DNA from 4 places in the Bradyrhizobium sp. USDA 10063 genome. Region 4 is predicted to be linked to each of the others. Evidence: predicted binding sites of a transcription regulator. Region 4 holds the regulator's gene; each other region holds the start of a gene.
The links. The regulator PhoB, encoded in region 4, activates phosphate uptake and scavenging genes when phosphate is short. The targets are predictions, from matches to a motif close to TGTCATNNANCTGTCAT.
Positions count from the first base shown of each region.

Region 1 (7,283 bases), 4.4 Mb from region 4:
CGGGCAAATCCCCAGATGATCAGCGCGAGCCCGACCGCGGAGACCAGGGAATAGGCGATCTTGTAGCCGCCCTCGCCCACGGCATCGATGATCCGCGCGCGCAGGTCGCGCTGGGTCGTAAGCGTGTGGACACCAAAGAACAGGACCAACCCCAGGATCATCACCAGCAGTCCCACGATGTCCCTCCCTCGGCGCCTGCCTTTGGGCTTCGCCTATCATTTTGGGGGCCGGTTGCGCAATGCGTCAGGCGGCACGCCCGCGAGTTCACTTCACCTCTCCCGCTTGCGGGGGAGGTCGGCGCGTAGCGCCGGGTGGGGGCTTTCTCCACACGAAGAGTCGTTCCGCGGAGACACCCCCCACCCCAGCCCTCCCCCGCAAGCGGGAGAGAGAGCGTAGTGTCCTCCACGGATGCAGTTCGGATTTGTCCGCGCCCCGGAATGCCACCGCGCGGGAGCTACGGCTTCTCCGCCTGCTTGCCCAATTCGCGATTGTCGACATAGCGGATTGCGATCGGGCGGCCGGCGAGCGCCCCGCCGAGGCCGCTGCTGAATTTGAGCGGCAGGCAGGCCTTCAACGATGTATCGATCGCGTTCAGGTAGGTAGTGCGGGTATCCGCCGGGACGCCAGCAGTGGCAAAGGTCATGCGGGGCGTCGCGATCATTTCGCCTGATCGTTTGAAGCTGAAACGGACCGACATCTGCATGCCCTCGCGCGCGTCGTCGGCCGGCGGCGGGGTCCAGCAGGAGCGAAGCGCGGCGAAGAGATCGCCGATGGTATCGAGATCGTGATCGGGCTTCTTGTATTTCGCCGCCTGGTCCTGTGGCGGCACCGTCAGGACCGTGACCTGCAGGTTCTCGCCATAGGGATAGTCCATCTCGGGGATGCACGGCCCATGGTTGAATACGCTGCAATAGGATGGCGTGCAGGGACCCTCGTCCAGCACGCTGCAGGGCGTATGCGCGAACGGCACCGGATTGGTCTGCTGCCGCTCCGCGGCGCGGCCTGCGGAAATTCCGAGCACGATGAATACGAGGCAGATCACGACGCGTCGCAGCATGATGCAAGCCCTTTTGGATGCCGCCTCCTCGAAAATGAGGGCCGCAACGAGCGCCATCAAGCTGGCGTGCGTTCACTTCCTTGCGTTCGTGGTTCCACATATACCGCTGTCGTCGCCCGACTTGATCGGGCGATCCAGTATTCCAGAGACGGTCGTGTTTCACCGAGAGGCTGCGGCGTACTGGGTCCCCCGCCTTCGCGGGGGACGACGGCCTCAGCACACGATGCTACCCCTTCCGCTTGACGTCCTTGACGTTGGAGAAGGTGATGCCTTCCGCGCGCTCCTGGGTGTAGCCGAGGTAGAACTCGTTCCTGGCCATGAACACGGGATCGCCGTCGACATCGTCGGCGATGCCGGAACTGTTCGAAGCGATGAACGCATCGAGCTTCTTGCGGTCGTCGGAGGAGATCCAGCGCGCGAGCTGGAATTCCGACACCTCGAATTCCACCGGCAGCGAATATTCCGCGTCCAGCCGCGCCTTCAACACGTCGAGCTGCAGCGGGCCGACCACACCGACCAGGGCCGGAGCGCCGTCGCGCGGGCGGAACACCTGCACGACGCCCTCCTCCGACATCTGCTGCAAGGCTTCCTTCAGCTTCTTCGCCTTCATCGCGTCCGTCAGCCGCACGCGGCGGACGATTTCCGGCGCGAAGCTCGGCACGCCGACGAAGGTCAACTCCTCGCCTTCGGTGAGCGTATCGCCGATCCGCAGCGTGCCGTGATTGGGAATGCCGACGACGTCGCCCGCGAAGGCTTCGTCCGCCACCGAACGGTCCTGCGCGAAGAAGAATTGCGGGCTCGACAGGCTCATGTTCTTGCCGGTGCGCACCAGCTTGGCCTTCATGCCGCGGCTGAGCTTGCCCGAGCACAGCCGCGCGAAGGCGATGCGGTCGCGGTGGTTCGGATCCATGTTGGCCTGGATCTTGAACACGAAGGCGCTCATGCGCGGCTCTGAAGCCTCGACCTTGCGCAGATCGGAATCCTGCGCGCGCGGCGCCGGCGCGAATTGCCCGAGCCCTTCCAGGAGATCTCCGACGCCGAAATTGCGCAGCGCGCTGCCGAAATAGACCGGCGTCAGGTGACCCTCGCGGAACGCATCGAGCTCGAACGGTTTGCAGGCCTCCGACACCAGCGCGAGTTCGTCCTTGATCTCGGCGACGTCGAGATTGGGATTGCGGCTTGCGAGATCGGCGATATCGATCTGCTCGGCCTGCCCGGTCTTGGCGCCGCCGCCTTCGAGCAGGCGCACGCCGCCGTTCCTGACATCATAGGTGCCCATGAAATCGCGGCCGCGACCGACCGGCCAGGTCATCGGCGTGGTGTCGAGCGCCAGCGTTTTTTCGATCTCGTCCAGCAGATCGAAAGTGTCGCGGCTCTCGCGGTCCATCTTGTTGATGAAGGTGATGATCGGGATGTCGCGCAGGCGGCATACCTCGAACAGTTTTCGCGTGCGCGCTTCGATGCCCTTGGCGGCGTCAATCACCATGACCGCGGAGTCGACCGCGGTCAGCGTACGATAGGTGTCTTCCGAAAAGTCCTCGTGGCCCGGCGTGTCCAGAAGGTTGAACACGTGATCCTGGAACTCGAAGGTCATCACCGAGGTGACCACCGAGATGCCGCGCTCGCGCTCGATCTTCATCCAGTCGGAACGCGTGTTCCGCCGTTCGCCCTTGGCCTTGACCTGGCCGGCGAGATTGATGGCGCCGCCGAACAGCAGCAGCTTTTCCGTCAGCGTGGTCTTGCCGGCGTCCGGGTGGGAGATGATCGCAAAGGTGCGCCGCCGCGCCACTTCATCGGCAAGCGGGGAACGGGACGGCGATTCGGCTGTCAGGGCAACGTCGGACATGGCGGGGAGCGTTTGGCAGGGAAACCAGTGTCAATCAAGCCTATATGGTGATTGCGGAACGCGAAGGCCAGCCCCATATCGACGGCCGGGAAGGACGACCTTCCTGTTCACGACATCAGCCGCGGGGACGACCCTGCCTTATCAGGAGGGTCGTCATGGCCTGGACTATCCTGCTCATCGCCGGTCTGATGGAGGTCGGTTGGGCGATCGGGCTCAAATATACCGAAGGTTTCACGAGGCTCGTTCCATCGGTGCTGACGCTTCTGAGCATGCTCGGCAGCATCGTCCTGCTCGGGCTCGCGCTGAAGACGCTGCCGATCGGAACCGCCTATGCGGTGTGGACCGGCATCGGGGCGGTGGGAACGGCAATGCTCGGCATCGCCCTGTTCGGCGAGCCGGCCACCGCGCTCCGGCTCTCGAGCATCGGGCTGATCGTCGCGGGCATTATCGGGCTCAAGCTGGTGACCTAAGGTCTCTCAGCGCAGCACCAGCACCGCCCAATAGGTTGCTGCCGCAACGGCGGCGGCGGCCGGGATGGTGATGATCCAGGCATAGACGATCGAGCTTGCGACGTTCCAGCGCACCGCCGAGACCCGGCGCGCCGCACCGACGCCGACGATGGCGCCGGTGATGGTGTGGGTGGTGGAAACGGGAACACCGAGGAAGGTCGCCATGAACAGGGTCGCCGCTCCGCCGGTCTCCGCGCAAAAGCCCTGCATCGGCGTCAGCTTGGTGATGCGCAGGCCCATGGTGCGCACGATGCGCCAGCCACCCATCAGGGTGCCCAGCGCCATCGCCGCCTGGCAGGCCAGCACAACCCAGAACGGAATGTGAAACTCCTCGCCGAGATGGCCTTGCGAATAGAGCAGCACGCCGATGATGCCCATGGTCTTCTGCGCGTCATTGCCGCCATGGCCGAGCGAATAGAGCGAGGCGGAGGCGAATTGCAGGATGCGGAAGGCGCGGTCGACCGCGAACGGCGTCGAGCGCACCGACAGCCAGGACACGATCGCGACCAGCACCAGCGCCAGCAGGAAGCCGACCAGGGGCGACAGCACGATCGCCAGCAGCGTCTTGGAAAGGCCGCTCCACACCGCCGCTGAAATTCCCGCCTTCGCCATGCCGCCGCCGACCAGGCCGCCGATCAGCGCATGCGAGCTCGACGACGGGATGCCGAGCGCCCAGGTGATCACGTTCCAGACGATGGCACCGACCAGCGCAGCGAAGATCACGGTGGCATCGACGACCTCGGGCTCGATGATCCCGGTGCCGATGGTGTTGGCGACGTGCAGGCCGAACACCATGAAAGCGATGAAGTTGAAGAACGCCGCCCAGAACACCGCGTAATGCGGCCGCAGCACGCGGGTCGAGACGATGGTCGCGATCGAATTCGCGGCGTCGTGCAGGCCGTTCAGGAAATCGAACAGCAGGGCGACCGCGATCAGGATCACCAGGACCGGAAGACCAAGCGTGGCGTCCACTTAACCGCCCTGCTTCATTTGCTCGAGCATGATCTGCGCGCAAACGCTGCGCGTTTGTCGCGGGGAAAACCGGTTTCCACTTTTCCGGATCATGCTCAGACTTGCTCGATCACGATCGAGTTGATCTCGTTGGCGACGTCGTCGAAGCGGTCGGCGACCTTTTCGAGGTGATCGTAGATCTCGGCGCCGACGATGAAATCCATCGTGTTGGCGTCGCGGTGCTTGAGGTAAAGCTCCTTCAGCCCGATATCGTGGAGATCGTCGACCCGGCCCTCGAGCTTGGTCAGTTCCTCCGTGATCTGCGTCAGCATCGAAACGTTGTTGCCGATCGACTGCAAGAGCGGCAGCGCGCGCCCGACCAGATTGGCGCATTCCACGATCAGGGTGCCCATCTCGCGCATCGGCGGCTCGAACGCGCGTACCTCGAACAGCACCACAGCCTTGGCGGTCTGCTGCATCTGGTCGACGGCGTCGTCCATGGAAGTGATGAGGTTCGTGATGTCGCCGCGGTCGAACGGGGTGATGAAGGTGCGGCGGACCGCAGTCAGGACCTCGCGGGTGATATTGTCGGCGTCGTTCTCGAACTGGTTGACGCGCTGGCAGTGCACCGGCGTCTCGTCCCCACCCTTCAGCACATCCTGCAACGCCATCGCGCACTGGACGGCGGTCTTGGCATGCCGGCCGAACAGGTCGAAAAACCGCTCCTCCTTGGGCAAAAAGGCTCGAAACCAGCGCAGCATAGGGGCAAAATCCATCGTTCCGGAGCAACCGCCCCGCGACCTGTCACAAAACTGTCATAGAACATTCTGTGCAGGAGTGGCCAGCGCTCCGCCAGCGGAACCAGGTCATCCACCGCTTTGTCGGTAACAATGCCGTAGCGCGGGTGGAGCGCCCGCGTAACCCGGGGCCACCGGCAAACGCGGATGCAGACCTCCCGGGTTACGCGGTCCGCTCCACCCGGGCCCGGGCTACGAGGACCTGCCCCTACAGCGACCGCCTGAGCAAACGCGCGATCTCGCCGATGATGCCACGGCGGAAGGTCAGCACGCAGGCGACGAAGATGACGCCCTGGATCACGGTCACCCACTGGCCGTAACCGGCCAGATACTGCTGCATGGCAATGATGATGAAGGCGCCGACCACGGGACCGAAAATGGTGCCGAGGCCGCCGACCAGCGTCATCAGCACGATCTCGCCCGACATCGACCAGTGCACGTCGGTCAGCGAGGCGTTCTGGGCCACGAACACCTTGAGCGAGCCGGCGAAGCCCGCGAGCGTGCCTGACAGGATGAAGGCCAGCAGCTTGTAGTGATCGGTCTTGTAGCCGAGCGAGATCGCGCGCGGCTCGTTCTCGCGGATCGATTTCAGCACCTCGCCGAACGGCGAGTTGATGGTGCGGTAGATCAGCAGGAAGCCGCCAAGGAAGCCGGCGAGCACGACATAGTAGAGCACCGTCGGCTTGGACAGGTCGAAGATGCCGAACAGGTGGCCCTGCGGAATGCCCTGGATGCCGTCCTCGCCGTGGGTGAACGGCGCCTGCAGGTAGATGAAGTAGAGGAGCTGGGACAGCGCCAGCGTGATCATCGAGAAGTAGATGCCCTGCCGGCGGATCGAGACGTAACCGGTGATGACGGCAAGCCCGCAGGCCGCGGCCGTGCCGATGATGATGCCGAGCTCCGGCGGCAGCGCCCACACCTTCAGCGCATGCGCCGAGACGTAGCCGGCTGTCCCTAAGAACATCGCGTGGCCGAACGACAGCAGGCCGCCATAGCCAACCAGCAGGTTGAAAGCGCAGGCGAGCAGCGCAAAGCACAGCGCCTGCATCACGAAGAACGGATAGATGCCGGTGAGCGGCACGATGGCCAGCAGCACCGCCATCAGGCCAAAGGCGACCATCTCGTCGCGCATCGCGCGCGGCGTGATCGGCAGGGTGTCGTCGGTGAGTGCTGACATATCAGGCCGCCCGTCCGGTCAGTCCCGTCGGCTTCACAAGCAGGACCAGCACCATCAGGACGAACACGACGGTGTTGGAAGCCTCGGGGTAGAAATACTTGGTCAGACCCTCGATCACGCCGAGCGCAAAACCGGTGATGATCGATCCCATGATCGATCCCATGCCGCCGATCACCACCACCGCGAACACGACGATGATGAGGTCGGCGCCCATCAGCGGCCGCACCTGGTTGATCGGTGCCGACAGCACACCCGCGAGCGCCGCAAGCCCGACGCCGAGGCCGTAGGTCAGCGTGATCATCCTGGGCACGTTGATGCCGAAGGCGCGCACCAGCGTCGGATTTTCCGTCGCGGCGCGCAGGTAGGCGCCAAGCTGCGTCTTCTCGATCAGGAACCAGGTGGCTATGCATATCACCAGCGAGAACACGACCACCCAGCCGCGATAGATGGGCAAGAACATGAAGCCGAGATTCATGCCGCCGCGGAGCGCGTCAGGTATCTGGTATGGCAGGCCGGAGGAGCCGAAATAGTTCTGGAAGACGCCCTGGATGATCAGCGCGATGCCGAAGGTCAAAAGCAGGCCGTAGACGTGGTCGAGCCCGGACAACCATTGCAGCATGGTCCGTTCCAGGAACATGCCGAAAATGCCGACCACAATGGGCGCGATGATCAGTGCCCACCAATAGCCGATGCCGGCGATGTTGAGCAGGAAATAGGCGCAGAAGGCGCCCATCATGTAGAGCGCGCCATGGGCGAAATTGATGATGTTGAGCATGCCGAAGATCACGGCAAGCCCCAGGCTGAGCAGCGCGTAAAACGAGCCGTTGATCAGTCCCACCAGTAGCTGTGCGTAGAGAGCCTGCATCGCTTTGGCCTTCGCCCCCTTCCCCCCGAATGGAGCCCGCCGGCTTCACCGCCGGCGGGCGATGATAGTTACTTCTTGAGC
Region 1 is NZ_JBSSGP010000002.1:597,098-604,380, reverse strand. It holds gene ACVJGD_RS04715 (NnrU family protein) at 1-176, opposite strand, end outside; gene ACVJGD_RS04710 (hypothetical protein) at 455-1,057, opposite strand; gene ACVJGD_RS04705 (peptide chain release factor 3) at 1,284-2,903, opposite strand; gene sugE (quaternary ammonium compound efflux SMR transporter SugE) at 3,059-3,373, shown strand; gene ACVJGD_RS04695 (anion permease) at 3,380-4,384, opposite strand; gene ACVJGD_RS04690 (DUF47 domain-containing protein) at 4,480-5,124, opposite strand; gene ACVJGD_RS04685 (branched-chain amino acid ABC transporter permease) at 5,369-6,337, opposite strand; gene ACVJGD_RS04680 (branched-chain amino acid ABC transporter permease) at 6,339-7,202, opposite strand; gene ACVJGD_RS04675 (ABC transporter substrate-binding protein) at 7,271-7,283, opposite strand, start outside.
Region 1: ACVJGD_RS04690 (DUF47 domain-containing protein) is a predicted target of PhoB. The motif match lies at 5,166-5,182, and genes of this name have one in related genera.

Region 2 (7,283 bases), 3.8 Mb from region 4:
CGCTGCGCCGCCTTCCGAAAACGGCTGCGAATAGATTGCGCCATCCTTGACGATGCGCTTGTAGTGCACGGCACGCCGGCGCTCATGTTCGGCGCGTGTCGCCGCATCCATGTCGAGATCGTCGGCGAGCGGCCCGGACCACAGCGTCGAGCACACATGCATGTTCCATGTAAGTGCGGTCGCGCCGCAATAGCGCCCGATCTCGGCCGCGGCGAGCGCGTAGGTCTGGTAGTCCGCGCCGAGCCCGCCATGCGTCTTCGGGATCGAGATGCCGAGCAGACCTGCCTGGTGCAGATCCCGGTAGTTTTCAGTCGGGAAGGCGGCATCGCGATCGTAGTCCGCAGCGCGCTGCGCAAATAAGGATTGTCCGAGCTCGCGAGCGCGCGCGATGATCGTGGCCTGCTTATCGTTCAAGCGAAACGCAACCGGATCAAAGATCGGCGCATCGAGCCTGACCCCGTTCAGCCCCGCTCCATTCTTCGTGACCTGCGCCGTCATCATGCTGTTTTCCGCTTCGCCATGCCGCTTATCAGGAATTCACCGAGCACGGCGTTGAACTTATCCGGCTGTTCGAGATTGACGAGATGCCCAGCGCCTTCGATCTCGACATAGCTGGCTGAGGGCACATAGGTGGCCATCTTCGCCATCATCGGTGCCGGCGCGTTGTTGTCTTTCGAACCCGACAGCACAAGGGTCGGTATTCTTATGTTCTTCAGCGCGTGGCGGAGGTCAAATCCAACAAGGGCACGGACCATGGCACGGTAGGTCGCCTCGGGAACGCTGGCCATGCAGTCGCGTGCGAGGTCCAGGCCGGCCGGATCCGGCTCGTCGCCGACGAGTTCGCTGACAAGCGACGGAGCAAGCGTAGCCGGCGTTTGCCCGCGATCCAGCGGGCCGAGGCGGGCATCGATGAAGGCCTTTTGCCAGTCGCCATCGGGCTTGCCGAAGGCCGGGCTGGTCTGCGCCAAAACGACAGCTTCAGCCGCGGTCGGATTGTCGGCAAGCCATTGCTGAACGATCATCCCCCCGATCGAGTGTCCAACCAGGATCGGTTTGGCGTTGCCTTGGAACGCGTGCAGGAATTGCTGCAGGGCGCCGGCGAGAGCGGTGATGTTCACGTTTGCCAGCGGTGCGGAGCCGCCATAGCCGGGCATATCCCAGGCAATCGTGTAATAATGGTCGCCGAAAAATTCCATCTGGCGCCGAAAGCTGCGCGCCGCGCCGCCGATACCATGCAGAAAAACCAGCGGTGTTCCACACGGATCGCCCGCTGCTTCATAGGCGAAACGGCCGTGACAGGTTTTCATCGGCTTCGCAACCGCCATGCGCCGATCTCCCTGACTTTTGATAGGGGCTATCCAGGCAGATGTTAACAGGCGGGTTCAGGATAGGAAGCGAAATCTATCACCGCAGCCGGCATGTCGTACCCGGCGTCCAGGAAGCTTAAGCTGATGCTGCTCGCGCACTCAGTTGCCGGGCGATCTCGACGATCACGTCGAACGCGGCATCAGCATCGGCTTCTGTCATATCGAATGAACCTGCCTGAAATCGGATGACGAACTGCCCATCGACGTTGGTCTGCGTGAGATAGATACGTCCGTCGTTGTTGATGGCATTGATCAGCCGAAGGTTATGTTCATCGAGATCGGCAACATTGTCCGGTTCATGCCGAAACGAGAACAATGAAAGCACGGGTCTGGTTGTCACGCGAAAGTCGGCTGTCCTTGTCAGCCGCGCGGCCAGCTTCTCCGACCAGCGCACATGGTTGCGGATCATGTTGCGCAATGCCTCCAGCCCATAGGCGCGCAGCAGGAACCAGATCTTCAAGGCGCGGAAGCGGCGGCCAAGAGGTACGCTCCATTCCGAATAATTGATAATGCCGTCATGGCCATGCGTCTTGAGAAACTCCGGGTGAATGGCGAGAGTTCGCACCAGGCTTTCGGGATCGCGCAGAAAATGCGCAGAACAATCGAACTGCGCGCCGAGCCATTTATGCGGGTTGAGGACCAGAGAGTCGGCGAGCTCGATCCCTTCCCACAGATGGCGAAATTCCGGGCAGATCATCGCCGACCCAGCCCACGCCGCATCGACGTGAACGTAGAGACCATGGCGGCTCGCGACTTCGCAGACGCCTGCGATATTGTCAGTTCCGCCGACGCTGGTTCCTCCGACACTGGCGATGATGCCGGCGGGCAGAAAGCCAGCCTGCTTGTCAGCGACGATAGCAGCATCCAATGCTGCGACGTCGAGGCTGCGCATTTCGCCGAGGACCGGAATGCGTACAAGATTATCCTCGCCAATCCCCGAAATCCAGATGGCGCGATCGATCGAGGTGTGCACCTGATCCGAACTGTAGATCCGCACTCGCGGCTGACCGGACAGACCCTGCTTGTTGCCCGACCATTTCAGCGCACGCTCGCGCATGACGAGGACTGCCGCCAGCGTTGCCGATGATGCGGAGTCCTGGATAACGCCTTTGAATCCGTCGGGCAGGCCGAGCGCCCGGCGCAGCCAGTCCAGCACACGGGTCTCCAATTCGGTTGCAGATGGCGAGGTTTGCCAGAGCATGCATTGGGCGGCGATTGCCGACACGAATTGCTCGGCGACCACCGAAGCGGGGGCTGCATTGGCCGGGAAGTAAGCAAAGAACCGCGGATGCTGCCAATGGGTGATGCCGGGCATCACGATCCTTTCGAAATCCGCAAAAATGGCTTCCATCGATTCCGGCGCTTCGGGCGCGTCGGAAGGAACGGCATTGAAAGTTGCTCCAGGTATTGTCAGGGCCCGAACGGGGCGCTGGCGCAAACCCCGGCGGTAATCCACGCCCCAATCAGCGGCCCTATGGCTCCAAATCCGGAACTCATTGTCATCCATCGGCGTGTCCTCATCATTCCATTAACTCTATCGAACGGCCGTATGCTGGCCAAAGAACGACTGTCCGACCTCGAATGTCTTCAAGGGGCGGCATCTGCGCGACGAGCCGGACGAGGCAGCGTCAACGCATGGCGGCGCCCGAAAACAGATCAGCTTGGAGGCTGTGTCGTTATCTGCGCTACCAGTCCAGGATTTCCGCACCGGTCCACATCACCACGCCTGGGTGTCCCAGATCAATGTATGATGAGCTGACATGGCCATCTGCGGCAGATCGGCGAACGAGGCCATATTGGGCGACGAAGCATGACTCCCAAGCACCCGACGGGCGCGCTAGCCGATCCGACGATTCTGCTGAAGCGCGAGCGCGAACACCCGACCAACCGCTGGCTGGGTCCGTAGTCTAGGCATGTCACAATACCGTCTTGCGCAGCGTCGTAAGTTGGGGGGAGTTTCTGATTGACCGGCGTCTGGTTCAATTCGTAACGGACCGATCTGCAGCCATCCGTGAGTCTCGTGTTTGCCAAGGTGAACCAGCATTTCATGAACATTGTGAGCTGGTGGAAGTGTGTGATCACACGCGATCTTGCCGTTGTTGTCGCGCATTTGATGATAATTTTGGCTCTGTCGCATGCATCGCCGGCGGGAGCGACTTCCTTCGACATCCCCGCGCAACCGCTGGCGTCTGCCATAGACGCGTTCTGCGCAGCCACCGGGACCGAGGTGTATTACGACGGCGCAGCGGCGATCGGACAGCGATCCTCTGCGGTCACCGGCGCCCTTGCGCGTGACGATGCTCTCAGAGACCTGCTCGCAGGGACAGAACTCGTCCCACTGCGTGCGCACGAAAACAGCTACTTGCTGATTCATCCCGGCGACGAGACGGCGCATGCGTTCGCTACGGCACGGATCGCCCAGGATGGCCAATATCAGCGCTATTTCGCCGTGGTGCAAGACGACATCCTGCGCATTCTGTGCCGGTATCCTGACACGCGTCCCGTGAGTTATCGGCTGGTGATCAAGTTGTGGATCAGTTCTTCGGGATTGGTGCAGCGCGCAGAACTCGACGGATCGGCCGGCGAACAGGCAAGTCACCGGATGCTGTTGGCGACGCTTGGCAAGTCACGCATGACCGAACCACCACCGGCGCAGATGCCGCAGCCGATCACCGTGGTTGCGCTGCCGGGAGCAGCGGCCGATGCGAGGCTTTGCGCATCACCCGTCGACCAGAGGGCCGGGCGCTAGCATGTCGGTGTGCGAGACAGCGGGCGTGCGCAATGCGCGCGGGACAAGGGTCCAGGGCCGCGATCCCGCATGACCCACAGCAGCCGCGCCGAATTGCGCCGTTTTTTGACACTCTGCTATGATGATTTGCGAGCCAGGTTGGCCCGTCGATTGAATTCGGTGGAGCTTGCCGGCGACGCCTTGCAGGAAACGTATATGGAGCTTTGCCGGGGCGCGGATCTGCCGCCGGTGCAGCGGCCGCGCTCTTACTTGCTGCGCATGGCCATCAATATCGCCCTGAGGAAACTGCGCTCGGAAAAATACACGGTTTCGCTCGATGACGCGAAGATCGCCTTCGACATTGCCGATGAAACCCCCGGTCCCCAACGAAGTCTGGAAGCGAAGATCGAGCTCGAAGCCTTTCAACATGCGATCAGGGAATTAACCCCGCGACGGCGCGTTATCCTGCATGCAGCGCGCGTTGAAGGAAAAACCCTGCACGCGATTGCAGTGCAGTTGGAGATATCACAAAGACTGGTTGAGATCGAGTTGAAGCATGCGTTAGCCCATTGCGCACTTCGTCTGGACCGGCAACTCGTGCAAAGATTCGGCCCACAGCCCGTTCAGCAACCGCATGGACAGGGGACCGACAAGCGTGTTGATGACAGGGATGACCGATAGCCCGCGCGAAAAGTTGGACCGGATCGAGCGCGAAGCGCACGATTGGCTGGTCCGTTTCACCTCGGGGGAAGCAGGACCTGCGGACGTGCGGGAAGGCAAGGTGTGGATCGAGCGCGATCCGGCGCATCGGACCGCTTTTATGAAGGCCACCCGGATGTGGGAGGCCTTGGGGCCGAAGGCATTTGAGGGGCATCGCCCGGCCGCGCGGCCGTTCGCCTCCATCTCGATGTCACGTCGTGCCGTGCTCGGCGGCGGGGCCGCCGCCATCGCCGCGAGCGCGGCATATCTCGTCGTGCAGCCGCCGCTCGGCCTCTGGCCATCCTGGTCGGAAATGGCGGCCGACTATCGGACGCACACCGGCGAGCGGCGGCGTATTGTGGTGGCCGACACGACTTTCGTCGAGATGAATACCCAGACCAGCATTGCGCTGCGCCAGGTCGCGAAGGAGGCCGCAGGGATCGAGCTGATCTCGGGCGAGGCGGTGGTCGCGACGCCATCCGGCGCGGGGCCGGCGTTTGTCGTGACATCCAGTCAAGGCCAGGCCAGCGGAACTGGAGCGAAATTCAACATACGGAATGATGGGCACGCGGTTTGCGTGACCTGCCTCGAGGGGAATGTTTACGTCTCGTACGGCGCGGCGACAGCGTCGTTGCGCGCCAGCGAGCAGGTCACCTATGATCGATCAGGCTTGGGCAAGCCCGCGTTCGTCGATGCTGCGATCGTAACCTCCTGGCAGGACGATCTGTTGATCTTTCACTCCAAGCCGCTACGTGAAGTCATCACAGAAATCAATCGTTATCGTTCCGGAAAAATCATCGTCGTGAATTCTGCGCTCGGCGCGCGGCTGTTCAGCGCCAATTTCCGGGTTCGCAACGTCGATGCGGTCGTCGAGCAAGTCAAGAAACTGTTTGGCGCGACCGTCACATCCTTGCCGGGCGGCATCGTCCTGCTGAGCTGAACGCCGTCGATCGCCTGGGAATTCCTGACCTCGAATTATTTGTTCTTTTTTTTTCGGTGCCGCGCTTCGGCATGTCTCTACGCAGAGGGAAAGCGTCGCTTTGAGCGACGTCATCCACGTGAAATCAGCTTCACGTCAAAGTCTTTGCCGAGAGATCAAGCCATGTCCGTCCAGTCTGCCGCCTACCGATCCCGCCGCGCTACCCTCAAGAGCAACTTGCTCGTCGGGGTCAGTGCCGCTGCGCTGCTGCTGGGCAGCATTGCGGGAGCGGAGGCGCGCAGCCTGGGGGGCGCAAGCACGGGTTCGGCTACGGCAGCTGCTGCCGCGGCCGCGCAGTCGGCCACCCAGCAGTCGTCGCTCGCGGCCAAGCAGGCGCTGGAGTCGATGGCGCGGGCGGCGGCTTCATTGCAGGCACTGCGCGACGGTCAGGCCGCCGCGCGTGCGGCGGCCTTAGCGGCACAAAGCACGGTCCCGAACGGACTGACGCCCGGAGGACTGGTGACGGCGCCGGGGGCCGGAGCCGTCCCGGGCGTCTGGACCGGCGCCGATCTGCCGACGCAGGCGCAGGGCGGAGGCCGTACGACGGTGACCGTCAGGCAGACAGAGCAAAAAGCGATCCTGAACTGGTCCAGCTTCAATGTCGGGCGCGAGACCGATCTCTACTTCAATCAGACCGCCGGCGGCGCGAACGCGTCGAACTGGATCGCGCTCAATCGCGTCACCGATCCGGGCCTCGCCCCGAGCCGCATCCTTGGCACCATCAAGGCCGAGGGCCAAGTCTATGTCATCAACAAGAATGGCATCATCTTCGGTGGATCGAGCCAGATCAACGTCAACACTTTCGTCGCCTCGTCGCTGAGTCTGTCGGATGAACAGTTCCGCGCCGGCATCAACAAACAGCTCATGGTCTTCGACGATCCATCGGGCAGCAGCATTGCCAAGCCGCAATTCGGCTATCTCGGACAACAAAACCCGAACCAATTTGTCGGGCTCAACGATCCCAGCCAGGTCGCAGGCGCGATCATCGGCGACGCTCCGGGCGATGTGCGGATCGATGCCGGTGCGCAGCTGACAATGGCAAGCGGCGGCAAGGCCCTGATCTTTGCACCGCATGTCCTCAACTCCGGCCGTATCTCGGCGCCCGACGGCCAGGTCATCATGGCGGCTGGCGAACAGATCTACCTCACGACCGATCTGTCTGGCGTTCGCGGTCTCGACGTCGCCGTCTCGGCTCCGATGCGCTGGATGTTCGACTACTACCATATGGCGACAGTGACCGGTCAGGGAAACTGGGTCGGCGACAACGACTACACGCTGGGCTTGAAGAACGTCGTGTTCCCGGAGATGGCAGCGCGTGGCGCTTCGGTCGGTTACAACGTCATCAATAATGGCATGGTGCGGGTCGACCACGGCAACATCACCCTGATCTCCCGCGAGATCGCGCAGAACGGCGCGCTCGAGGCCTCGACCGCGTTGAACAACCGCGAAGGCTCCATCCGGCTGCGCGCCTGGGGCGAGGGCATGATGTCCTACGGCAGCTCGATGCCGG
Region 2 is NZ_JBSSGP010000002.1:8,755,426-8,762,708, forward strand. It holds gene ACVJGD_RS42890 (acyl-CoA dehydrogenase family protein) at 1-498, opposite strand, end outside; gene ACVJGD_RS42895 (alpha/beta fold hydrolase) at 498-1,325, opposite strand; gene ACVJGD_RS42900 (pyridoxal phosphate-dependent decarboxylase family protein) at 1,444-2,874, opposite strand; gene ACVJGD_RS42905 (STN domain-containing protein) at 3,388-4,116, shown strand; gene ACVJGD_RS42910 (RNA polymerase sigma factor) at 4,186-4,776, shown strand; gene ACVJGD_RS42915 (FecR family protein) at 4,790-5,734, shown strand; gene ACVJGD_RS42920 (filamentous haemagglutinin family protein) at 5,897-7,283, shown strand, end outside.
Region 2: ACVJGD_RS42905 (STN domain-containing protein) is a predicted target of PhoB. The motif match lies at 3,282-3,298, and genes of this name have one in related genera.

Region 3 (7,283 bases), 1.6 Mb from region 4:
GAAGCGCGTCTTCATCAACGAGCGCGTCTGCGAGGGCTGCGGCGACTGCTCCGTGCAGTCGAACTGCGTCTCGGTGCAGCCGCTCGATACCGAGTTCGGCCGCAAGCGCCGCATCGACCAGTCCAACTGCAACAAGGATTTCTCCTGCATCGAGGGCTTCTGCCCGAGCTTCGTCACCGTCCATGATCCCAAGCTGCGCAAGGCCGACCGCGCAGCCGCCGATCCGTCGGCGCTGTTTGCCGACCTGCCGACGCCGAAGCCGCAGGCGCTGTCCGGCCCCTACAACATCCTCGTCACCGGCATCGGCGGCACCGGCGTCATCACCATCGGCGCGCTGCTCGGCATGGCGGCCCATGTCGAGGGGCTGGCCTGCTCGACGCTCGACTTCACCGGTCTGTCGCAGAAGAACGGCGCGGTCATGAGCCATGTCCGGCTTGCTTCCAATGTGGAGGATCTCGCCAGCGTCCGCATCGCCGCGGGCGGCGCCAACCTGATCCTCGGCTGCGACATCGTGGTTGCGACCAGCGTCGCGGCGTTGAGCCGGGCCGAGCGCGGCGTCACGCGCGCGATCGTCAACGCCGATCTGCTGCCGACCGCCAGCTTCGTGATGAATCCGGACATCGATTTCGAGGCGGGCGCGATGCGCGATGCGCTGAGCGAAGCCGTCACCTCGTCCGACCTCGACATCCTCGATGCCACCGGCCTAGCCACGGCGCTGATGGGCGACAGCATTGCCACCAACGCCTTCCTGCTCGGCTTCGCCTTCCAGCGCGGCGCGGTGCCGTTGTCGCTTGACGCGCTGATGAAGGCGATCGAGCTCAACGGTGCCGCGGTCGAGATGAACAAGCTGGCCTTCTCATGGGGCCGGCTCGCCGCGCACGATCTGGCGCGCGTCGTCAGCGCCGCGCGCTTCAAGACATCGAGCGCAGCGCCAGCGAGGCGCACCCTCGACGAGACCATCGCCTTCCGCGCCAAATTCCTCACCGACTATCAGGACGAGGCCTATTCGCAGCGCTACCTTGCCGACGTCGCACGGGTGCGTGCCGTCGAGTCAGCGGCCGCTCCCGGCTCGCATGAACTGACGGAAGCGTTTGCAAAAGGCCTGTTCAAGCTGATGGCCTACAAGGACGAGTACGAGGTCGCCCGTCTCTATACCGATGGCGAGTTCGCGAGGGCGTTGAAGGAGCAGTTCGACGGTGAGCCCGGCCTGAAGGTGCTGCTGGCGCCGCCGCTGTTCGCTCGCCGCGACAAGGTCACCGGACATCTGCAGAAGCGCGAGTTCGGGCCCTGGGTGTTCGGCGCGTTCAGGCTGCTGGCGCGGCTGAAGCGCTTGCGCGGCACCGCGCTCGACATCTTCGGCTACACCGCCGAGCGGCGGATGGAACGGGCGCTGCCGCAGGAATATTCCGCGATGATCCTGGGCCATCTCGACAGCAAGCCGCTCGATTTGCCGCGGCTGGTGGCGCTGGCGAGGGCGGCCGAACTGGTGCGCGGCTACGGCCACGTCAAGGAAGCCAACGTCGCGCGCTATCGCCAGGAATGCCAGCGGCTGGAAGCCGCGATTGGCCAGCCGGTCGCGCAGGCGGCTGAATAGGTTCCGATCCAGTCCGGTGCTTGGGACGATTCTTGGGCCGATTCTTGGGCCGCATGAAGCAACCTGCGGCCATTACTTTCGTTGATCGGTAACCGTGCCCACAGGATCGGCTGGAATTGCCCGGCCGGCTTCCTACATGATGGGCGTGTTCCATTTGGAGTCATTTCGGAGGCGTTCGGTGAGCTCCAGAAATGCAATTCTGGCCGCCGTTGCCACCGCCGCCCTGGTCCTGAGCGTCCCGGCGATGGCGGACGAGTACCGTCCCGGCGACTATTTCAATCTCGACCTCTCCAAGGCCGTGCTGTCGCCCAAGCGCCTCGGACCGTCCACTGAGTTCGCGCCGGTTCCCGTCGAAGCCAAGAGCGATCGCAGTGATGCTGCACACGTGGTCGCGGAACCGAAGCCGGTGCAGACGACGAGAGTGAGGGCGGCCCGCGCCGCGACGGCTGCGCCGGCGCCGCAACGCTCAGTGCGCACCGAGCGCCGGACTCCCGCCCGCGCGAAGCTTGCCCGCCGCCACAGCAATCCGCTCGACGCCCAGGCCCGCGACACCCGCATCCAGACCTGGCCCTGCCGCTCCGGCGGCATCTGCAACTGGCGCTGATCGCGTTCGCTTCTGTGGAAGCCCCTCAGACGGCAGACCCTCATCCTGAGGAGCGCGCTCGCGCGCGTCTCGAAGGATGAGGCCCCGATCTCGCAGCCGGGCCACATCCTTCGAGACGGCGCTGGCGCGCCTCCTCAGGATGAGGGGATAGAGTTGAGTCCGCTGCTTCAACGTTTCTCATCCACGTTCTTTCGATCCGCGAAGCCCACGAGTCATCCGCCTGTCGTAAAACCGTAGGCTGGGAGTCAAGCAGCGCAGGCAACCTCCGTCGCGATTCGACGGAGGTCCTGCCCAATGGCGATCGCGACACGTGCCAGGCGCGGCCTGACCCGGCGCCAGCTTCTGATCCGTTCAGCTTCGACTGCCGCACTCGCAAGTCTCGGCACCCTCGCAAAGCCCTATCTCAGCCGCGCCGCCGATCGCCCGCAGCTTCGGTGCGGAACTCAATCGGGCGACGTCTCCAGCGATGCCGCCGTGATCTGGTCGCGTGCCGACCGGGCCGCGCGGATGCGGGTGGAATGCGCCGCCGACGAAAATTTCAGAACCATTTTGCGCACGGCTTCCGCGGACGCGTTGCCGTCGTCCGACTTCACCGCAAAGCTCCTGCTCGACAGCCTGCCGCCGGGACAGGACATCTTCTATCGCGTGCGCTTTGAATCGAGCGATGGACTCGCGGGCGAGGCGAGGGGCGGCCGTTTCCGCACGGCGCCGGTGACGCGCCAATCGATCTCCTTCGTCTGGTCCGGCGATACTGTGGGGCAGGGCTGGGGCATCGATCCCGCCCGCGGCGGCCTGCGCAGCTACCGCACCATGCTGGAGAACCGTCCCGATTTCTTCATCCATTCCGGGGACCACATCTATGCCGATTGCCCGGTGCCGTCAGAGTTGCCGCTGCCGGACGGCACGCTCTGGCGCAACATCGTCACGGAAGAGAAGTCGACCGTTGCTCGCAGCCTCGAGCAGTTCCGTGGCAACTACAAATACAACTGGTGTGATGCGAACTTCCGCGCCTTCCATGCGGAGGTGCCGATGTTCGCGCAGTGGGACGACCACGAGGTTTGCGATGACTGGTCGCCGATCGGCAGCGCGGATGAGACCGGCTATGCCGAGGACGGCTCGTCGCGTCTGGTGGCGCGGGCGCGGCGCGCGTTTCACGAATTCATGCCGACGCGCGCTATCCTATCGCAGGACGGCCGCGTCTATCGCAGGATCGCCTACGGCCCGCTGCTCGACGTCTTCCTGATCGACATGCGTTCTTATCGCGACTCCACCTGGAACAAGGGCGAGGGCCGCGACAGCTTCATCCTCGGCAAGGCGCAGCTCGCGTGGCTGAAGCGCGAACTGGTCGCTTCCAACGCCACCTGGAAGGTGATCGCCGCGGACCTGCCGATCGGCCTCATCAGCCTGGATGCGGTCGCGCTCGGCGACGGTGCGCCGGAGCGGCGCGAGCATGAGATCGCCGATCTGTTGTCCTTCATGAAGCGCGCCGGCGTCCGCAACACGGTCTGGCTCACCGCCGATATGCATTACACCGCGGCCCATCATTACGATCCGAACCGCGGAGTATTCCAGGATTTCGAGCCGTTCTGGGAATTCGTCTCCGGCCCGCTGCACGCCGGCACCTGGTCGCCCGGCGTGCTCGACAACACGTTCGGCCCGAAGGCGATGTATCAGAAAGGCTGCAGCGCGGAGCAGGGCGACAACCTTGCCCCGTGCTTCGGCCTGCAATTCTTCGGCCGCGTCGACATCGACGGCGACAGCGAGGTCATGACGGTCACCTTGAAGGACGTCGACAACCGCGACCTCTGGTCGGTCGACATTGAGCCGCGGCCGGATGCGCGGCCCGGCGAGATCATGGCCGAGCATATCTGACTTTGCCGCCACCTTCCGACCTCATCCCGAGGAGCCGCGAAGCGGCGTCTCGAGGGATGGGCCGCGGGTGTCTCACTCTCCGTCATTCCGGGGCGCGACGAAGTCGCGAGCCCGGAATCCATAGGGCCGCATGCACAGGCGGGGACATGGATTCCGGGCTCATCGCTTCGCGATGCCCCGGAATGACGAGAGAAAATTCACCAGCAATTCCAAAGTGATTTGCCCCGTCCAGTCCTCGCGCAAAAAACATTTCGCTTTCGCCGTCGGGCAAATCAGTGATTTAACTCCGCGCGTCTCACCCAGATGAGGGGCGGATCGCGATCGTCACGAACGTTGCGGTGAGATGCGGTGGACGCGGCTGTTGCGACAGACGAACGCAACATCCGCGGACGGCGAAGTCGTGTGGTTCTGGCGCCCCGACGCTGGCGCTAAGTTTTTTGCGCAAACAAAATTTGCGCGAGAGATGACGGTGGCAAGAAAGCCCGGTCACCGGGAAGAGCACGAAGTAAGCCGTAAACCACTGCGCAGGGAAAGCCGGAGTTGCTTCGGTTGACCTGTGGTCCTACCCCCGTGCTTTTTGTTGCACGGGGCCCACGGGTGCAACCGGCACCCGGCTTTCCCTGCGCCCTCTGTTCGATGAGGGTGAAACGAGACGCAAACCTCGGGCGCAACGCGCCGCGAGAATGCAGAGTCACATCCTCCCGCTGTTTGACATTTGAATCCGAACCTGTCCCCACGTCGTCCCGGCCTTGAGCCGGGACCCATAACCACAGGCCTTTGTGATGCGCTCCGCTGCAACAACTTGCTGGCGTCACAACACCTCCCTGTGGTTATGGGTCCCTGCTTTCGCAAGGACGACATCGTAGGATGGGTAGAGCGCAGCAAAACTCATCATTTTCAGCAAGCATGGCTCAGAATGCGTTCAGCCCTGCGCGCGCTCGATATTGCCGCTGCGTGTCGGCACGCCGAACTCGCGACGGCACACTTCGGCGAGCACGGCCACGCCTTCGCGGATCTGCTGATGCGACGGGCTTGCGAAGCACAGCCGCAGCCGGCTGCCGGACCAGGCCTTGTTGGTCGACCATTCCGGTCCCGGGTTGATGGAGACGCCGGCGGCGAGCGCTGCCTGGTAGAGTTTCAGCGTATCGACATGATCCGGGAGCTTGACCCAAAGGAAGATGCCGCCCTTCGGCTCCTCGAACTCCGCCACGGTGCCGAACTGCTCGCCCAGCGCCTCCATCAGCGTATCGAGCTTGGCGCGCAGGCCGCGCGTCAGCTCCGGCACGTGGGTTGCAAAATGCGGCGTGCAATATTCGGCGAGCACCATCTGCTCCAGCGCGCCGGAGCCTGCATCGGTCTTTAGCGCCAGCATCCGCGACATCACCTCCCAGGGCGCGACGATGAAGCCGACGCGCAAGGCGGGCGCGATGGATTTCGAGAACGAACCGATATGGATCACGCCTCCCTGCTGGCTCATGGCGTAGATCGCAGGCGGACGCTTGCCGCTCCAGGTGAGGTCGGCGTAGCAATCGTCCTCGAAGATCGGTACGCCATAGTCGCGCGACAGCTTCAGCATCTCGGCGCGGCGGCTCTCGGGTAGGATCGTGCCGGTCGGGTTCTGCACGGTCGGGATGGTGTAGATATATTTCGGCGTGACGCCGCGCCGCTTGTGGTCGGCGAGCGCGGCCGCCAGCGCGTCGATCCGGATGCCGTCCTGGTCGAGGGGAATACCGACCGCATTGACGCCGAGCCGCGTGAGCCGGTTCAGCGAGCCCTGATAGGTCTCCTGCTCGATCAGCACCGTGTCGCCCTTCGCAAGCAGCGTGTGGTTGACGAGGTCGAGCGCCTGCAGCGAGCCGGAGACCAGCAATATGTCGTCGGCCGTGCAATCGATGCCGGCATCGCGCTTGAGCTTTTGGGTGAGGAATTCGCGCAAGGGCCGATAGCCCTGCGGGCCGTGGGCGAGGTTGTAGGTCGCGAGCGCCTTGCCCTCGCGCTTCAACACCGCATTGACCGCCTCGATCAGCCCGTCGACCGGAACCCCGTCCGGATCGTTGTTGCCGCCGACGAAGCTGTATCTGGCAAGCCCGGTCCATTTTGCGGCCGGCGCCGGCAGGCCGGCAGGCAACAGCGGCGTGAAATCGAATTGGGTTGAGGCGGACATGGACATTCACTCCCGTGTTGTTGTCGTTGAGAAGGCCAAGAGAAAGTCGATGGCCTTCCTGCTAGTTCTTGCCGACGATCCTGATCGGTCGCCCCTGGCTGATGAAGGCATAATGCCCCGGGCCGACGCTGCCAACCATCAGCGCTTCGACCGCGGGTTCGGCGATCTCGCCGGTTGCGGCCCAGTCCACCACGAAATTGGCGCCGGTGCCGCCGCGCACGTCGGACGTGGCGATGAAGACCTCGATGGTCGCAAGCGGCTTCAGCGCAATCGGCGCCTTGAGGTAGCTTTCAACCAGCTTGCCTTCGGTGTCGAAATAGGCGATCCGCTTCAATATCAGGGGCTTGGTTTCGGAGGTGTTGTGGACACTCAACGTCACCGAGAAATCGGCCCTGAGCCTGCCTTGGCTCATCGAGACACTGGAATAGACTGGGACATAGAACGAGCCGGAGACAGCGGGATTCTCGATGGGAACAGCCGTCAGCGAACCCGCAAAACCCTGCTCGATGTTGCCAGTTTGTGCCGTGCAGGGACGGGATGCGATCAACGATGCCAGAATCGCGAAAAACAGGCTAAGGGCGCGGATGTGACAGATTGCTCGTTTGACCCCCGTGCTTGGGTCTCTAGGTTGCGACGAGGAGAAGCCCCAAGACATGCATGAACTTATAGGTGATATTACTTTAAGCATCCTGTTCGCCTGGGTGCTCGGCCTGTTAGCTCATTTCTCCCGGCAGCCCCTGATCCTGGCCTACCTTATCGCCGGGTTTTTCATTGGTCCATTCGGCACGGGCTGGGTCAAGTCCCAGGAATCGATCAGCGTCATATCCGAGCTCGGCCTGATCTTCATGCTGTTCATGATCGGGCTCGAGATCGACCTGAAGAAGATCGTCCGGGCCGGCAAGGTGATCCTGTTCGCGGCCGGCGGTCAGCTCCTGGGCGGCTGCCTGCTCGGCATCCTGTTTTTCGTCGGCATCGGGCTGTCGATGGGCGGCGGCGGGAAGTTCGACGCGCTTTATCTCTGCGTCGCCTGCGCGCTCTCCTCGACCGTG
Region 3 is NZ_JBSSGP010000002.1:3,394,062-3,401,344, reverse strand. It holds gene ACVJGD_RS18430 (indolepyruvate ferredoxin oxidoreductase family protein) at 1-1,594, shown strand, start outside; gene ACVJGD_RS18425 (hypothetical protein) at 1,839-2,198, shown strand; gene ACVJGD_RS18420 (alkaline phosphatase D family protein) at 2,493-4,070, shown strand; gene ACVJGD_RS18415 (aminotransferase-like domain-containing protein) at 4,993-6,234, opposite strand; gene ACVJGD_RS18410 (DUF3124 domain-containing protein) at 6,296-6,781, opposite strand; gene ACVJGD_RS18405 (cation:proton antiporter domain-containing protein) at 6,888-7,283, shown strand, end outside.
Region 3: ACVJGD_RS18420 (alkaline phosphatase D family protein) is a predicted target of PhoB. The motif match lies at 2,409-2,425, and genes of this name have one in related genera.

Region 4 (7,283 bases):
GATAGCGCTCGCCCTTGGTCGAGATCAGCCAGCAGCCTTCGCCGCGCTCGAAGCCGAGATCGGCCCTGGCAAAAACGGGAAGCAGATGCGACGTGGCGCTGTCGGTCATGGCGATCACTGAAGAGTTTCAGACAAGCCTTTTCAGATAAGCCCTGGCGGCGTGAGGCACGCGGCTAGATGCTCATCCAGCGAAAACAAAACGTGCCGCCTTTGCAGGGCGGCACGTAGAGGCATTCTATGCGCGCGGCGGGTGCTGTCAATCGCCACGAAGCCGCCAAGCTGCGCTGCAAAGTACAGGTATTCCGTAGCTTTCCGGTGTGGTGGAAAAGCCCGATTGCAATCCCTAAATGTCGGAACATGTGGACGCACAGGCGCGGACTCTTGCGCCAGAGTCACGCCATATTGTAGCGTCTGGGCTGTCGGGTACGACATCTCGTGCGGCGGTTTTGATCCCAAGAGTTCTCTGTGTGCAGCGTACACGTTCGGGCGCGCTTTTCGCGCCCGGCGAGCCTTAAGGGATTCTGCCCGCAGGGATTTTTGAGATTTGGCATCGCAGCGCCGTCCAAGGATCGGCCGGCGCAACGCGAAGGGAAACATGCGATGACGGTATTGACCTGGTCCGACGAACGCGTCGAGCAGTTGAAGAAGCTCTGGGAAGCCGGGCTTTCGGCGAGCCAGATCGCTGCGGAACTCGGCAACGTGACGCGCAATGCGGTGATCGGCAAGGTTCATCGGTTGGGCCTGTCTGGCCGCGCCAAGAGTCCCGCTGCGGCAGCGCCGCGGCAGCGCAAGGCGCGTCCCGCACAGCCGATGATGCGGGTGGCGCGACCGGTCTCCCGCGGCAACACCGCGCTCGCCCATGTCTTCGAGGTGGAGGTGGAAGCCGACCCGGTCGCCTATGACAATGTGGTGCCGATGAACCAGCGCCTGTCGCTGCTCGAATTGAACGAGGCCACCTGCCACTGGCCGGTCGGCGATCCCTCGAGCCCGGAATTCTTCTTCTGCGGCGGCAAGGCGCTTCCCGGCCTGCCCTATTGCGCGCACCACTCGCGGGTCGCCTACCAGCCGGCGGCCGACCGCCGCCGTCCGACAGCCAAGCCGTCACACGGCAAGTAAGCCGGGTTGCATCAACGAATGTCGTCCCGCGAACGCCGGGACCCATAACCACAGGTGTTCGTGGTTACTGCCCGCTGGGGCCCAGCGTGTTCAAACAAATGGCTGCGGTGGTTATGGGTCCCGGATCAAGCCCGGGACGACGAGTCAGCGATCTTACGATGGCTCGGCCTTCGCGAAGCGATCATCCAGCGCGTAGCCGGCGCCGCGCACGGTGCGGATCGGGTCCTGCTCGCGGCCGGGATTGAGCAATTTGCGCAGGCGGCCGATGTGGACGTCGACGGTGCGCTCGTCGATATAGATGTCGCGGCCCCAGACGCTGTCGAGCAATTGCTCGCGGCTGAACACGCGGCCCGGATGCTCCAGGAAGAACTCCAGCAGCCGATATTCGGTCGGGCCGAGATCGATCGGCCGGCCCGAGCGCGCGACGCGGCGCTTCTCGCGATCGAGTTCGATGTCGCCATAGGTGAGCACGGTGGCGAGCCGCTCCGGGCTTGCCCGACGCAACAGGCCCTTCACCCGTGCAAGCAGCTCGGGCACCGAGAACGGCTTGACGATGTAGTCGTCGGCGCCGGTAGCCAGCCCTCTCACGCGCTCGCTTTCCTCGCCGCGCGCGGTCAGCATGATGATCGGGAGCTGCTTGGTCTCGGGCCGCGCCCGCAGGCGGCGGCACAGCTCGATGCCGGAGAGCCCCGGCAGCATCCAGTCGAGCACGACAAGGTCGGGAATGCGTTCCTTGAGCCTTGTGTCCGCATCGTCTCCACGGGCGACCGTTTCGACATCATAGCCTTCTGCATCGAGATTGTAGCGCAACAGCGTCGTCAGCGCTTCTTCGTCTTCGACCACCAGAATGCGAGCGCTCATCGGCTTGGCTTCTCCTATAGCGGGACGACTCTCTGCTCAATCGTCATCCCGCTCGTCAATGTTTGAGCATGATCCTGTCGGAAACCGGGTTCGGTTTTCCGGATCGTGCGCTAGTTACCTGGAACAGTGGTAGCGAACGTCGTCATATCCCCCTTCGGACGCTTGTCGGTCATCTGCTGACCCTCGATCATGTAGAAGACCGTTTCAGCGATGTTCGTGGCGTGGTCGCCGATCCGCTCGATGTTCTTGGCGCAGAACATCAGGTGGATGCAGAACGAGATGTTGCGCGGATCTTCCATCATGTAGGTGAGGAGTTCGCGGAACAGCGAGGTGCAGATCGCGTCCACTTCCTCGTCGCTCTTCCAGACGTTCATCGCCGCCGGCAGATCGTGCGCGGCATAGGCGTCGAGCACGGATTTGACCTGCGACAGCACGAGGTCGGTCATGTGCTCCAGGCCGCGGATCAACTTGAGCGGCTGGAAGTCGTTTTCCAGCGCGGCGACGCGCTTGCCCATGTTCTTGGCGAGGTCGCCGATCCGCTCGAGGTCGGTCGCCACCCGCATCGCGCCCACGATCTCGCGCAGGTCGACGGCCATCGGCTGGCGGCGGGCGATCGTCAGCACGGCGCGCTCTTCGATCACGCGCTGCAGGCTGTCGATCTCGATGTCGGAAGCGACGACACGCTTGCCTAGCGCGATGTCGCGGCGGATCAGCGCATCGACGGATTCGGTAATCATCCGTTCGACCAGCCCGCCCATCTCCGCGACCAGGCGGGTCAGTTCCTGAAGATCGCTGTCGAACGCCTTGGCGGTATGTTCAGAAGCCATGATGTCCCTCCTCAGCCGAACCGGCCGGTAATGTAGTCCTGGGTGCGTCGATCGCTCGGCGAGGTGAAGATCTTGCTGGTGTCGTCGAACTCGATCAGTTCGCCCAGATACATGAAGGCGGTCTTGTCTGAGACGCGCGCCGCCTGCTGCATGTTATGCGTGACGATCGCGATCGTGTAGTCCTCCGACAGCTCCTGGATCAATTCCTCGACCTTGGCGGTCGAGATCGGATCGAGCGCCGAGCAGGGCTCGTCGAACAGGATCACTTCGGGCCGCACCGCAACCGTACGGGCGATGCAGAGGCGCTGCTGCTGGCCGCCGGAGAGGCTCAGGCCGGAGGCGTTGAGCTTGTCCTTGACCTCGTTCCACAGCGCGCCGCCGCGCAGGGCCTTCTCGACGCGCCCGTCCATTTCGGACTTCGAGATCTTCTCGTAGAGGCGGATGCCGAAGGCGATGTTCTCATAGATCGTCATCGGGAACGGCGTCGGCTTCTGGAACACCATCCCGATCCGCGCCCGCAGCAGGTTGAGGTCGAGCTTAGGGTCAAGGATGTTGGTCTGGTCCAGCATCAACTGCCCGGTGGCGCGCTGGCCCGGATAGAGATCGTACATCCGGTTGAAGATCCGCAGCAGCGTTGACTTGCCGCAACCGGACGGACCGATGAAGGCGGTGACGCGGTTGGTTCCGAGCGTCAGGTTGATGTTCTTCAGCGCGTGGTGCTCGCCGTAATAGAAGTTGAGGCTGCGCGCGGTCACCTTCGGCGGCGCTTCCGGCAGCGACTTCTGGGGAATGGCCGCGCTCGGGCTGGTCGTCGATACGGACAGATCGGTCATTTTGCGCTCCTTTCGGCGCCGAGGATGCGCGCGCCGATGTTGAGCGCGAGCACGGTCAAGGTGATGAGCAAAGCGCCGCTCCAGGCAAGTTCCTTCCAATAGGCGTAGGGGCTTTGCACGAAGTTGTTGATGGTCACCGGCAGGTTCGCCATCGTCTTGGTCAGGTTCAGGCTGAAGAACTGGTTGGACAGCGCGGTGAACAACAGCGGCGCGGTCTCGCCGGCAACGCGGGCGGTCGCCAGCAGCACGCCCGTGATCAGGCCGGAGCGCGCCGCGCGATAGGCGATCCTCTTGATCACCAGCGAGCGCGGAAGGCCAAGCGCCGACGCCGCCTCGCGCAGCGGGTTCGGGACGAGCAGCAGCATGTCCTCGGTGGTGCGCAGCACGACGGGGATGACGATCACCGCCAGCGCCAGGCAGCCGGCCAGTGCAGAGAAGCCGCCCATCGGCACGACGACGGCGCCATAGATGAACAGGCCGATGATGATCGACGGCGCGCTCAGGAGGATGTCGTTGATGAAGCGGATCACCGAGGTGAGCCGGTCATGCTTGCCGTATTCGGCGAGATAGGTGCCGGCAAACAGGCCGAGCGGCGCGCCGATGCCGACGCCGATCACGGTCATGATCAACGAACCGACGATCGCGTTCAAGAGGCCGCCATCGGTGGAGCCGGGCGGCGGCGTGTTCTTCGTGAACACGTCGAGGCTAAGGCCGGCGAGACCGTTGTAGAACAGCGTGAACAGGATCAGCGCCAGCCAGGTCACCCCGAACGCGGCAGCGGCGATGCAAAGCCCGCGGACGATGATGTCGTTGCGGCGGCGGGACCTGTAAATCGGATTCATGGCTCAGTTCCCAGCCTTCTTTTCCAGACGCATCAGCATCAGTCGCGCGCAGGCGAGAACAATGAACGTCAGCACGAACAGCAAGAGGCCGAGCAGGATCAGGCCCGACTGGTGCAATCCGTCACTCTCGGCGAATTCGCTCGCGATCGCCGCCGAGATCGTAGTGCCCGGGGCGAAGATCGACGAGGAGATGCGGAACGAGTTGCCGATGATGAAGGTCACGGCCATGGTCTCGCCGAGCGCGCGGCCGAGCGCCAGCATGATGCCGCCGATCACGCCGACGCGGGTATAGGGGATCACGACGTTGCGGACGACTTCCCAGGTGGTGCAGCCGACCCCGTAGGCCGCCTCCTTGAGGACGGGTGGCACCGTCTTGAACACGTCGACCGAGATTGCCGTAATGAAGGGCAGCACCATGATCGCCAGGATCAGCGCGGCGTTGAACAGGCTGAGATAGGACGGCGGGCCTGCGAACACCGCGCCCAGCACCGGCACGCCGTCGAACAGGCGGATCATGAACGGCTGGAAGGTATTGGCGAGGAACGGGCCCAGCACGAAGAAGCCCCACATGCCGTAGATGATCGAGGGGATGCCGGCGAGCAGCTCCACTGCGATGCCGATCGGGCGGCGCAGCCATTGCGGACAGAGCTCGGTGAGGAACACGGCGATGCCGATGCCGACGGGGATGGCGATCATCATTGCGATCACCGAGGTGATCAGCGTGCCATAGATCGGCCCGAGCGCACCAAGCACCGGCGGATCGGCCGATGGCGCCCAGCGTTGCGTCGACAGGAAGGCGAGGCCGTATTCCTTGATCGCCGGCCAGGCGCCGACGATCAGCGAAAGGATGATGCCGCCGAGGATCAGGAGCACCGAAATCGCGCAGGCCCGGGTGATCCAGTAGAAGGTGATGTCACCGAGTTTGAAAGCGCTGAGGGCCTTGGCACGATCGTAAGGTCCAGCCGCCGTCATTACGTCGCCTTGAACGGCCATGTCTGCCACGCCAATCCCCTGTGTTGACTTGATACAATAAAAAGGTCGCTTCCGCGTGAGCGATCCTGTTGACGATCAGTCCGGCGTCACTCCGGGGTCCGAAGACCAGACCCGGAACCCCCCAGGGATTCCGGGATCACTTTCAGTGCTCGCGCCCCGGAAGATGATGGGGCGCGAGGCTTGCGACGCAAGGCTCAGCTCTTGATGTCCGACGACCAGGTCTTTTCGATCAGCTTGACGACCGATTCCGGCATCGGAATGTAGTCGAGCTCCTCGGCCATCTTGCCGCCCTTCTCGAACGACCACTTGAAGAACTTGATGGCTTCGGCCGAAGCCGCCTTATCCGCCGGCTGCTTGTGCATCAGGATGAAGGTCGCCGCCGTGATCGGCCAGGAGCCGTCGCCCGGCTGGTCGGTCAGGATCACGTAGTAGCCCGGAGCCTTGGACCAGTCGGCATTGGACGCGGCCGCCTGGAAAGCTGCCATGGTCGGCTGCACGGTCTTGCCGGCCTTGTTGATCATGGAAGCGTAGGTCAGCTTGTTCTGCTTGGCGTAGGCATATTCGACATAGCCGATGGCGTTCTTGGTCTGGCTGATATTGCCGGCCACGCCCTCATTACCCTTGGCGCCGACACCGACCGGCCATTCGACCGCGGTACCCGAGCCGACCTTGGACTTCCAGTCGGCGCTCGCCTTCGAGAGATAGTCGGTGAAGTTGAACGTGGTACCCGAGCCGTCGGAACGGCGGACCACCGTGATCGCGTCGGACGGCAGCTTCAGCTTCGGATTGAGCTTGGCGATCGCCGCATCGTCCCACTTGGTGATCTTGCCGAGATAGATGTTGGCAAGCACATCGCCCGACAGCACCAACTCGCCCGGCTTCACGCCTTCGAGATTCACGACCGGCACGATCGCGCCCATCACCATCGGCCACTGGGAGAGGCCATCCTTTTCAAGCTGCTCGGGCTTGAGCGGAGCATCGCTGGCGCCGAAGGTCACGGTCTTGGCCTGGATCTGCTTGATGCCGGCGCCCGAACCGATCGACTGATAGTTCAGGCCGTTGCCGGTCTCCTTCTTATAGGCGTCCGCCCACTTGGAATAGATCGGGAACGGAAATGTCGCGCCCGCGCCGGTGATATCGGCCGCAAAGGCCGACGTCGAAACGGCGACCAGGCCGGCAGCGACGATTGTCCTAAAGAAATTCATGGGGTGGTCTCCATCCTGTGAGCGAACGCGCCGGATGCGCCCGATCGCGCTCACGCCGGTCCGTTTAGGAGCGGTCGATGCTCGTTTTACGAAGGTTGGATGACAGTTGGATGACACATCCAAGCAATTGAAATTGCTTGTTTTTATGCCGCTGCAGCAGTCTTTACCTGGGGAAAACAGGCGGTAAAAGTAGCGCCGTTTTTCGGCACGCTTTCGATCAAAAGACGGCCGCGATGACGGTTAAGAATATGTTTCACCAAGGATAATCCGAGCCCGGTTCCGCCCTGGGCGCGGCTGTCGCCGACATCCACCCGATAGAAGCGCTCGGTCAGCCGCGGCAGGTGTTCTGGAGCAATGCCGGGACCGAAATCACGCACCATGACCCGGATCTCCGGGGTCCCCTCGCCGGAGGTGGCCTCCTTCAGCGAGACGATCACCTTGCCGCCGGAGGCGCCGTATTTCAGCGCGTTCTCGATCAGGTTCTCGAACAACCGCAACAATTCCTCGCGGTCGCCCGCGATCATGACCGGCGTCTCCGGAAGCTCGATCTCGATCACAACCTGCCGCTCGCGCGCCAGCGGCTCCAGGCCGTCGGCGACCTGACGG
Region 4 is NZ_JBSSGP010000002.1:4,983,908-4,991,190, forward strand. It holds partial or broken gene ACVJGD_RS25595 (acetylornithine transaminase) at 1-109, opposite strand, end outside; gene ACVJGD_RS25600 (GcrA family cell cycle regulator) at 601-1,116, shown strand; gene phoB (phosphate regulon transcriptional regulator PhoB) at 1,270-1,977, opposite strand; gene phoU (phosphate signaling complex protein PhoU) at 2,088-2,804, opposite strand; gene pstB (phosphate ABC transporter ATP-binding protein PstB) at 2,816-3,637, opposite strand; gene pstA (phosphate ABC transporter permease PstA) at 3,634-4,479, opposite strand; gene pstC (phosphate ABC transporter permease subunit PstC) at 4,483-5,472, opposite strand; gene pstS (phosphate ABC transporter substrate-binding protein PstS) at 5,667-6,677, opposite strand; gene ACVJGD_RS25635 (ATP-binding protein) at 6,821-7,283, opposite strand, start outside.